4 regions of the Dactylosporangium sp. NPDC050688 genome follow, and region 1 is predicted to be linked to each of the others. Evidence: riboswitches for the same ligand, from Rfam matches in the RefSeq annotation. Region 1 holds a riboswitch; each other region holds the start of a gene.
The links. A riboswitch is a leader RNA that binds a small molecule or an ion and turns the genes downstream of it on or off. The one in region 1 is predicted to bind cobalamin.

Region 1 (2,191 bases):
AGAAACCCGTTGAAGAGGGTGTCCAGGCGCGCCTCGTCGTCCTCGGCGGGCCGGCCGACCGCGACCAGGAAGTCCCTGACGCGGCGGCGGCGCTGCTGCTGGAACGTGATGCGCCCGGCCCGCCAACCGGCCAGGTGCCGCTCCTGCACGGTGCGCCACAGGGCCAGGGTCCGCGCGTCCGGTCCGACCCCGATCGTGGGCAGCCACCGCAGCAGCGCCGCGGTCACCGCGCCCTCGTGGTCCAGCAGCGTGCCGTCGAGGTCGAGCAGTACTCCCTGCACCGTCACGTGCGGGGATGGTACCGGTGACGAACCTGACCTATTTCCACCGGTGCTGTTGCCCTCAGCTGAGGTCGGGCACGGGCCCGTTCAGCAGCCAGGCCAGGGGCCGCGGCTCGTGCTCCGTCACGAACTCGCCGTCGCGCAGGACCAGCGCCTGCAAGGTGGTGGCCGCGTCGCGACCGACGATCCAGTAGCGGGGGACGCCGGCCGTCGCATACTCGTCGCGCTTGATGACGCGGTCGATGTGCTCGCTGTCGGGCGACACCACCTCGACCGCGAGAAGTAGTCCGTCGATGCCCGCGTAGCTGGAGCGTGCCGCGCGTGGTGGCTTGTCCTTCGCCCAGACCGTCACGTCCGGCTGCCGCCCGCCGCCGACGTGGATGCCGCAGTCGACCATGATCTGCTCGGGTCCAAACCCATTGGCGTGGAACCAGTGCACCATCTTGGCGACGGTCACCGCATGCTCCGGGTGGGCCGGCGGCATGATGGACAGCACCCCTTCTCGACTCAGCTCGTAGCGGTGATGCTCATCCGCATCCGCCATGGCCGCGACGTCGTCGAGGGTGATCGTGGTCGGCATCCGAGCGCCAACAGCCGCTGCGCTCATGTCGCTCCTCCTGTCCACGCCCGAAGCATACCGACGACCCTGCCGCGATCCGTGCCACAATGACAGATATGAGCATAAGCCCATATCACTGCCGAGGCCCGTCCGGAGCCGCCGCCGGCGCTCGCGTTCCACCTGCTGGAGGAGGGGCGGCTCACCACGCATTACCGGCTGTGCGTCTAGGCCAGGCGTTTAGGCTTGCGGCGGCATGAACTGATGCGAGGTGCCCCGGGCGACCGGGGAGAATCGGGAAGCCGGTGTGAATCCGGCACGGGCCCGCCGCGGTGATCGGGGAGCTGCCGTCCATGCGCGCCCGCGCGGCGTGCGGTCACTGGCCTGCGGGCTGGGAAGGCGGACGGTGCAGGCGTTGATCCGAGAGTCCGAAGACCGGCCTCGCGGTCACCGCCCGCCCCGCGACGGGGCGGGCCGAGCAGCGGGAGCCTGCCCTCATGAGCACCGACCTGTACGACGTCGTGCGCCGCCGCCGCGACGTGCGCGGCCAGTTCACCGGGGCGCCGATCCCCGGCGAGGTCCTCGACCGCGTGCTGAGCGCCGCGCACGCGGCCCCGAGCGTGGGGCTGACCCAGCCGTGGGACTTCGTCCTCGTGCGCGACCCCGGGCTGCGCCGCGCGTTTCACGAGCACGTCCGGCAGGAGCGGGCGACGTTCGCCGCGACCCTTGACGGCGAGGCCGCCGGGACGTTCGCCCGGATCAAGATCGATGGGGTGCTGGAGTCGACGATGTCGGTGGTCGTCACGTACGACGCCGGCCGCGGCGGACCGGGAGTGCTGGGGCGGCACGCGATCGCCGACGCCGGCCTCTACTCGGTGTGCCTCGCCATCCAGAATCTGTGGCTCGCCGCGACCGCCGAGGACCTGGGCGTGGGGTGGGTGTCGTTCTACCGCGAGCCGTTCGTGCGTGAGCTGCTGGGCATCCCCGAGACGATCCGCCCGGTCGCGTGGCTGTGCCTCGGGCCGGTGACGCACCTGGAGACGGTGCCGGACCTGGAGCGGCACGGCTGGCGGCACCGCACCCCGCTCGCCGCGGCGCTGCACCACGACCGCTGGTAGCTGTCGGTTGGCTCCAGCTCACCCGGCGGCGCTTGTCGATTCTGCCGCACTGCGGTTCGTCGTACAGCTGGACGGGCACGACAACGGGCCCGATGGACGAATGGGACGGACAATGGCGAAGTACCTGATCCTCATCTACGGCGACGAGCAGCGCTGGGACGCCGAGACCGAGCAGGAGCGGCGGGCGAAGGAGGAGGGCCACCGGGCGTTCCACGCCGCGGCCGGGACCGGCGTCC
Region 2 (2,191 bases), on a different contig from region 1:
GCCCTCGGCGGTCTCGATCGCGTCGCGGACCGCCGTGACGATGAGCGCACCCAGGTCGGGGTCGCGCACCGCGTACGCGCTGAGGTACAGCTCCGCGACCCGGAACCGGCCGTCGACGGTGACCCGGATGGCCCCGCCCTCGGCCTCGTGTACGGTGCGCCCGGCGCGGGCGTCGGCGGTCGCGGTCTCGATCGTCCGCTGCCGCTGCTCGAACTCGGCGGTGATCCGCTGCACCGCCTCCTGATCCGGATACATCGACGCCCCCCGTGCGTGTCCAGTCGTAGAACCGAAGCCCGGCCAGCCTACTGGCCGGGCCGCCCGCGCCGCTGCCGCGCCCCCTACGCCCGGCCATCGGCTGCTATACATCTCACCGTGAAATCACGGCATACGGGGTTGGTCGTCCGGTTCGTCCTGGCGGGGGTGCTCCTGCTGATCGGATGGCAGATGCTGGCCAGCGGCTCGACGACCGCGGCGCAGCGGGCGCAGGAGTCGTCGCGGCGGATCGCGGAGTACCGCCCGACCTGCGACGGCAAGACGATGCGGCCGCGCGACACATGCCTCGTCTTCGGCGGCGCCGCGCCGGTCGCCTTGAACGCCCACGGGTAGTGCCGGTCGGCGGCCGCGACGACCTCCGGCGCGGTGTGGGCGAAGTACGACGAGTTCCTCAGCCCGAGCGGCAAGACCCTCCAGCGGCGCCTCGACGGCCTGCACCGGGTCGGCACGGACCTGGCCGCGCTGCCGGTGACAGGCTGATCCGCACCGAGAAGCTGATCACCTTTCGGATGGCACACCCGCGGGCCGCCTGCGCCGTGACCTGCGGCGCGGGGGCATCGGAAGGGTGGCGGCGCCGCGCGTCGATTGACACGCTGGTACGCCGTCCGTACCGTCCGAAACATCAACGTGACGGTGAACGGAAGCCGGTGCAAGCCCGGCACGGTCGCGCCGCTGTAACCACGAGGTGTGGGAGTCAGACCCGGCCACCGCCACGACAACGCTCGATGGGACGCGAAATCCCGCAGGAGGCTGCATCAGCATGGCCACGATCTCGGCTCTTCCCACCCCGGTCACGGCTCCGGCCCCGATCCCGCTGCGGCAGATCCTGCCGTGGGCGACCTTCGGCGTCGTGCTCGCCGTCGTGCTGCTCTACTTCGTCGGCGCCGAGCAGGGCATCACCTCGCTCGTGTCCGGCGAGGCCGTGCACGAGTTCGTCCACGACGGTCGGCACCTGCTCGGCTTCCCCTGCCACTGAGCCGGGGAGCCACCATGAGCGCCCGTACCCTGCTGGTCCGCGGGATGATCGTCGGCGCTGCCGCCGGCGTGGCCGCGTTCCTGTTCGCCTACCTGTTCGGTGAGGGCCCGATCAACGACGCGATCGCGTTCGAGGAGGCCCAGGCCGCCGGCCACGAGCACGGGCCGTTCAGCCGGACCGTGCAGAGCACGCTCGGCCTGGCCACCGCCTCGATCGTGTACGGGGTCGCCCTCGGCGGCCTGTTCGCCATCGCGGTCGCGGTCACGCTCGGGCGGATCGGGCGGATCAGCGCCCGCGCCACGGCCGGGATCGTCGCCCTCGCCGGGTTTGTCGGGGTGGCTTTGGTGCCGTTCCTGAAGTACCCGGCCAACCCGCCGGCCACCGGCAACGCCGACACGCTGCAGCAGCGCACCGGGCTGTACTTCCTGATGCTGGTCATCGGGGTCGCCGCGGTCATCGGCGCGATCGTCGTCAGCCGGTCGCTGCAGCCGCGCCTCGGCACCTGGAACGCGACGATCGCCGGGGTCCTCGGCGCCGTCGTGGTCGTCGGTGCCGCGATCGCGCTGCTGCCGGCGGTCAACGAGGTGCCCGACGGCTTCGCCCCGGTCCTGCTGTGGCGGTTCCGGCTCGCGTCGCTGGGCACGCAGGCGGTCACCTGGGCCACGCTCGGGCTGCTGTTCGGATACCTCACCGAACGCAGCGAGCGCGCGGCCGCGGTGGTGCGGGCACAGCCCGTCGCCGCCTGAACATCGCTCGTCGTGCGGTGCCCGGTCTCGCCGGGCACCGCACGTCTGTTCACGGCCGTGGCCGGGCGCGGACCCGGGGTTTCTCCCCTTGCGGGCCGAACAGGTGCAGGATCTCCACCGCCTGCTCCCCGGCCGGCCCGAACCAGTGCGGCGTGTTCGTCTCGAACTCCGCGACCTCGCCCGGGCGCAGCACCAG
Region 3 (2,191 bases), on a different contig from region 1:
GGCTGGGTCTCACGCGGGCACCTTGGCCACTGCCTCGACGATGGCCCGGAGCAGATCGACCGCGCGCGGGCCCCAGCGGGACGCCACGGCGTCGTCCAGCGCGACGATCCGCCCGGTCTTCACCGCGGTGATGCCGGACCAGCCGGGGCGGGCGGCGACCGTCTCGGCCGACTGCTTGCAGCACTTCGCGTCGGCGAGGAACACCAGATCCGGGTCGGCCTGGACCAGCACCTCGACGGAGAGCTGGGGATAGCCGCCCTTCGCGCCGCCGGGGTCCGCGGGATCGGCCACGTTCTGCAGGCCTGCCATGGTGAACAGCGAGCCGACGAACGTGCTGCCGGTGACCGTGTACAGCGTCGGGTCGAGCTCGTAGTAGTACGTCAGCTTGCTCGAGCGCGGCGGCAGGCCCTTGATCAGCTTGTCGACGTCGTGGCGCATGCGTCCGACCAGGTCCGTGGCCTCGGAGCCGTGGCCCGTGAGCCGGCCCAGCTCGTCGATCTGCCGGTACGTGTCGTCGAGCGTGACGGCCGCCGGTGCGAGGTAGACCGGGATCTTGAACTTGGCGAGCTGCTCGACGACCTTGTTGGCGTCGGTGGTCAGGACGACCAGGTCGGGGTTCTTGGCCACGATCGCCTCGGCGTTCGGCTGGAACCCGGACAACTGCGACGTCGGTACCTCGGCCGGATAGTCGGATTGGTCGTCGACCGCCGTCACCTGCGCGCCCGCACCGATCGCGAAGAGCATCTCGGTGGTGCTCGGCGACAGCGACACGATCTTCGTGGGGCGTTGCTCCAGCGTGACCTTGCCCACCGTCACCGGATACGCGGCGGCGTCGGCGGAGCCGGGCTGCGGGGTGCCGTCCGCGCCGCCGGCGCAAGCGCCGAGCGTGAGCGCGATGGCGACCAGGGCGGCACCGAACGTTACCGGGGTGCGTCTGCTCATCAGTCCTCCTGTCGGTCGAGGAGTCGGTGCTTCGCCGACAGGGGGTGACGAACATGCCCCGCCCGCAAGGCGCCCTTCCTCGAGAGCGCGGTTCGCGACCGTCCCCGGCAGGCGACCTGGCTAGTCCCCGGACCGTACGGATCGGGGCATCACAGTTGCGGGACAGCACCGGTGTCGCACCGGTTTCGCTGCGGGTGGTCGCCTGAACCGTAGTACATCGACGCCGGTCGGGGTCGGCCAGGACCACGCGACCGAGTTCGACGTGCAGGGACAGCACCGGTTCGACCGCAGCCTGGTGCGCCCCGCGGACACTGCGCCGGGTCACTCGCCCGCGCGGAGCACCTCGCCCAGCTGCCGGCGGCGGCGCAGCGCCGCCTCGACCGGCACCACGACGGCGACCGCCGCCAGCAGCACCCCGCCCAGCAGCGCGAGCCACCCCCACGGCAGTACCAGGGAAGGGTCAACGGTCTGGCGGGTGAGCAGCCGCAGTTCGAGCGGGCCGAGCGTGAGCCGGGCCAGCACCGCGCCGAGCAGCGGGCCGCCCACGGCGGCGAGCAGCACCGCAGGCAGCAGCTCGCCGGCCGCGATCCAGCGGGCGTCACGTGGCCGCAGGCCGAGGGTGCGCAGGCGGGTGAGGGTCTGCCAGCGTTGCGGTGCGCCGGCGGCGGCGCCGAGGGCGAGCCCGAGCAGTCCCAGCACCAGCAGCGTCGCGGCGGCGGTGCGGGCCAGCCGCAGCAGACCCGCGGTCAGCGGCGCAGCGCGGCGCGCGCGTTCCACGTCGGCGCGGAGCACGACGTTGGCGGCGGAGTCACCCGAGGCGACGGCGGCGGCGGTGCCGGGACCGGTCACCCAGACGGTGTTGGGCACGGTGGTCAGGCCGGCGGCAGCGAGGCCGGCGGTGTCCACGACGACGAGGTCGGTGGCGCCGCCGATGGCGGGCGCGGTGCCGACGGCGGTGAGCCGGATCGCCGGGGCGCCGTCCGGCTGGGGCAGTTGCAGGTGCATGCCGGGCTGGAGGCTGCCGTCGCCGGAGAGCACCAGCGCGGGGACGTCGCCGGGGGCGGGGTTCGCGAGCCGGGCGAGCGCCGGTGCGTCCGGCAGCGGGGTGGCGGCGAGCAGCCGCTGGAACGCGGCGGCGTCGACGATCACCAGGCGGGGGGCGGTGATCGCGGCGTCGGCGATGACCCTGGCCCGGTCGGTGACCTGTGCGACGACGACGTGGTCGATCCCGGGTGCGGCGGCGATGCGC
Region 4 (2,191 bases), on a different contig from region 1:
GTCCTTCGTCACCACGGTCCGGCCGTGCCAGGCCGCCAGCGCGACCGCGGTGCGGGCCACCACGATGTCGGCGCGCAGCCCGTCGACCCGGTACGCCAGGCAGATCCGCGCGATGCGGTCGAGCTGGCGGTCCGGCAGCGACACCCCGGGCAGCGCCCGCCGGGCGGCGGCGATGCGGGCGGCGAGGGCGGCGTCCTCCTCGACGAAGCGGGCCGCGAAGGCTTCGGGGTCGTGCTCGTACGCCAGCCGCCGCCGCACCACCTCGGCCCGGGGCGCGGCGGTGGTCGGCGACGTCACCCCGACGACCAGGCCGAACCGGTCGACGAGCTGCGGGCGCGGCTCGCCCTCCTCCGGGTTCATGGTGCCGACGAGCAGGAACCTGGCGGCATGCTGGACGGAGACCCCGTCGCGCTCGACGTGGGCGCGGCCCATCGCGGCGGCGTCGAGGAGCAGGTCGACGAGATGGTCGGGCAGGAGGTTGACCTCGTCGACGTAGAGCACGCCGCGGTGGGCGGCGGCGAGCAGGCCGGGCTCGTAGGCCTTGACCCCGTCGCCGAGGGCCCGCTGCAGGTCGAGGGTGCCGACGACCCGGTCCTCGGTGGCACCGACGGGCAGCTCGACCAGGGCGGACCGGCGGCGCACGGCGCTGCTCAGGGGCGCGTCCACCGGATGCGGGCCGTCGGGGCAGGACCGGTCCGGCGCGGCGGGGTCGCAGGCGAACCGGCAGCCGGCGACGACGTCGACCTCCGGCAGCAGCGTGGCGAGGCCCCGCACGACGGTCGACTTGGCGGTGCCCTTCTCACCCCGGACGAGCACCCCGCCGATCGCCGGGGACACGGCGGTGAGCAGCAGCGCGAGGCGCAGGTCGGGCAGGCCGACCACGGCCGAGAACGGATACGGCGACGTCACGGGCACATCCTCCTCGAGCGGGTCCGCGCCCGCTGGGTCATGGAGCACGAGCGGCCGGAGTCTCCTGACTCCCGGATCGCCGCCGTCCCCCGACCTTCCGACCTGTGGCCGTGGCCCGTGCGCTGGAGGACGACTCCCCGGTCACAGTGGCGGGACCGTCCCAGAATCGCACTGGGTTCCTCCCTGTGACCGCTCGGGGTTCATCCTGTCCCAGGGCTCCCAGTGACGTCAACGTGACCCAAATCCTTGGCCGGCGGCGCGCGGGGCCGAACAGGGGACGTGTGGAGGACCGCGGCGCACGCCGTCCTGTGTGCCGTGCTGCGCCGGGCGGGGAAGGCGGCCAAACCGGCCCGGCTGGGCGCGGAGACGCAGCCGCTCGGAGGGCCTTACCCAAGGCTTTACCGGAGGGCGGCCTTGCGGCGTTTCTTCTCCGGCGGCACTGGAGCGCGGCGGGCGGCGAGCCAGACCATCGCGCCGACGCCCACGATGAGCAGCGCCGGGATCAGCCAGTCGGTGAGCACGAACGGGGTCGCCGGGGCGGGCGGCGGCGCGGCCTGCTGGGGGCCGGCGGTGGGTGCCGCGGCCGCTGGCGCGCTCTCCTTGCTCAGCGCCCGGGTCAGCGCCTCGGACGGCCCGGCCGTCGGGGCGGTCCAGCCCGCCGGCGCCGGCGTCACCGGCCCGCCGTACGTGAACCGCAGCTGCCCCTTCACCGCCTCGCCGTCGGAGGCGACCGACTGGTACGCCACGACGTACAAACCCTGCTCCGGCCAGTGCGAGACGGCCACCAGCGCCGGGAAGCCGGTGTTGTAGACCTTCGGCTCGAACTTGCCGTCGACGAGGAAGTACTCCTGGACCGGCTTGTCGAGGCGCTTGGGCTCCCCGCCGCGCCAGCCGCCGTCGACCCGCTGCCCGGACGGGGCGGTCACGGTGAACCACGCGAAGGACGCCGGCTGCTCGGTGAAGTACAGCGCCACGTCGGCCCGCGGCTGGTCGACCGTGCTGTCCTGGACGGGGTCCGACATGGCCAGCTGCCCGTGCGCGGCGGCGGGCACCGCGGTCACCACGAGGCCGAGCGCCGCGACGACGGCCAGCACCGCAACCCTGACGGCATTGACCGCAATGACGCTGCCCGATCGCATCGGCACATGATGCCGGGTTCCCCCATAGCCGACAAGACGCTAAATTCACGATCCTGACGAACCCCGCCGCCCCGGGAGCCTCCTTCGTGCCTGCCGCCCGCGCCACCACCACCGCCGCCGCCGTGTGCCTCCTGGCGCTCCTG

Region 2: linked by a shared signal. The riboswitch ahead of AB0H83_RS19360 (CbtB domain-containing protein) and the one ahead of bluB (5,6-dimethylbenzimidazole synthase) in region 1 are both predicted to bind cobalamin.
Region 3: linked by a shared signal. The riboswitch ahead of AB0H83_RS33245 (ABC transporter substrate-binding protein) and the one ahead of bluB (5,6-dimethylbenzimidazole synthase) in region 1 are both predicted to bind cobalamin.
Region 4: linked by a shared signal. The riboswitch ahead of AB0H83_RS30225 (VWA domain-containing protein) and the one ahead of bluB (5,6-dimethylbenzimidazole synthase) in region 1 are both predicted to bind cobalamin.

What each region holds. Positions count from the first base shown of each region.
Region 1 covers NZ_JBFAIC010000026.1:1,903-4,093, reverse strand. Annotated here, with positions in the region: gene AB0H83_RS24225 (HAD family hydrolase) at 1-287, opposite strand, end outside; gene AB0H83_RS24220 (Uma2 family endonuclease) at 343-861, opposite strand; cobalamin riboswitch at 1,090-1,296, shown strand; gene bluB (5,6-dimethylbenzimidazole synthase) at 1,335-1,955, shown strand; gene AB0H83_RS24210 (YciI family protein) at 2,068-2,191, shown strand, end outside.
Region 2 covers NZ_JBFAIC010000018.1:36,830-39,020, forward strand. Annotated here, with positions in the region: gene AB0H83_RS19350 (YbaB/EbfC family nucleoid-associated protein) at 1-255, opposite strand, end outside; gene AB0H83_RS19355 (hypothetical protein) at 373-606, shown strand; cobalamin riboswitch at 851-997, shown strand; gene AB0H83_RS19360 (CbtB domain-containing protein) at 1,034-1,249, shown strand; gene AB0H83_RS19365 (CbtA family protein) at 1,264-1,995, shown strand; gene AB0H83_RS19370 (helix-turn-helix transcriptional regulator) at 2,045-2,191, opposite strand, start outside.
Region 3 covers NZ_JBFAIC010000044.1:66,284-68,474, forward strand. Annotated here, with positions in the region: gene AB0H83_RS33245 (ABC transporter substrate-binding protein) at 10-942, opposite strand; cobalamin riboswitch at 1,031-1,169, opposite strand; gene AB0H83_RS33250 (FtsX-like permease family protein) at 1,264-2,191, opposite strand, start outside.
Region 4 covers NZ_JBFAIC010000037.1:88,564-90,754, reverse strand. Annotated here, with positions in the region: gene AB0H83_RS30225 (VWA domain-containing protein) at 1-909, opposite strand, end outside; cobalamin riboswitch at 967-1,091, opposite strand; gene AB0H83_RS30220 (copper resistance protein CopC) at 1,308-2,048, opposite strand; gene AB0H83_RS30215 (hypothetical protein) at 2,135-2,191, shown strand, end outside.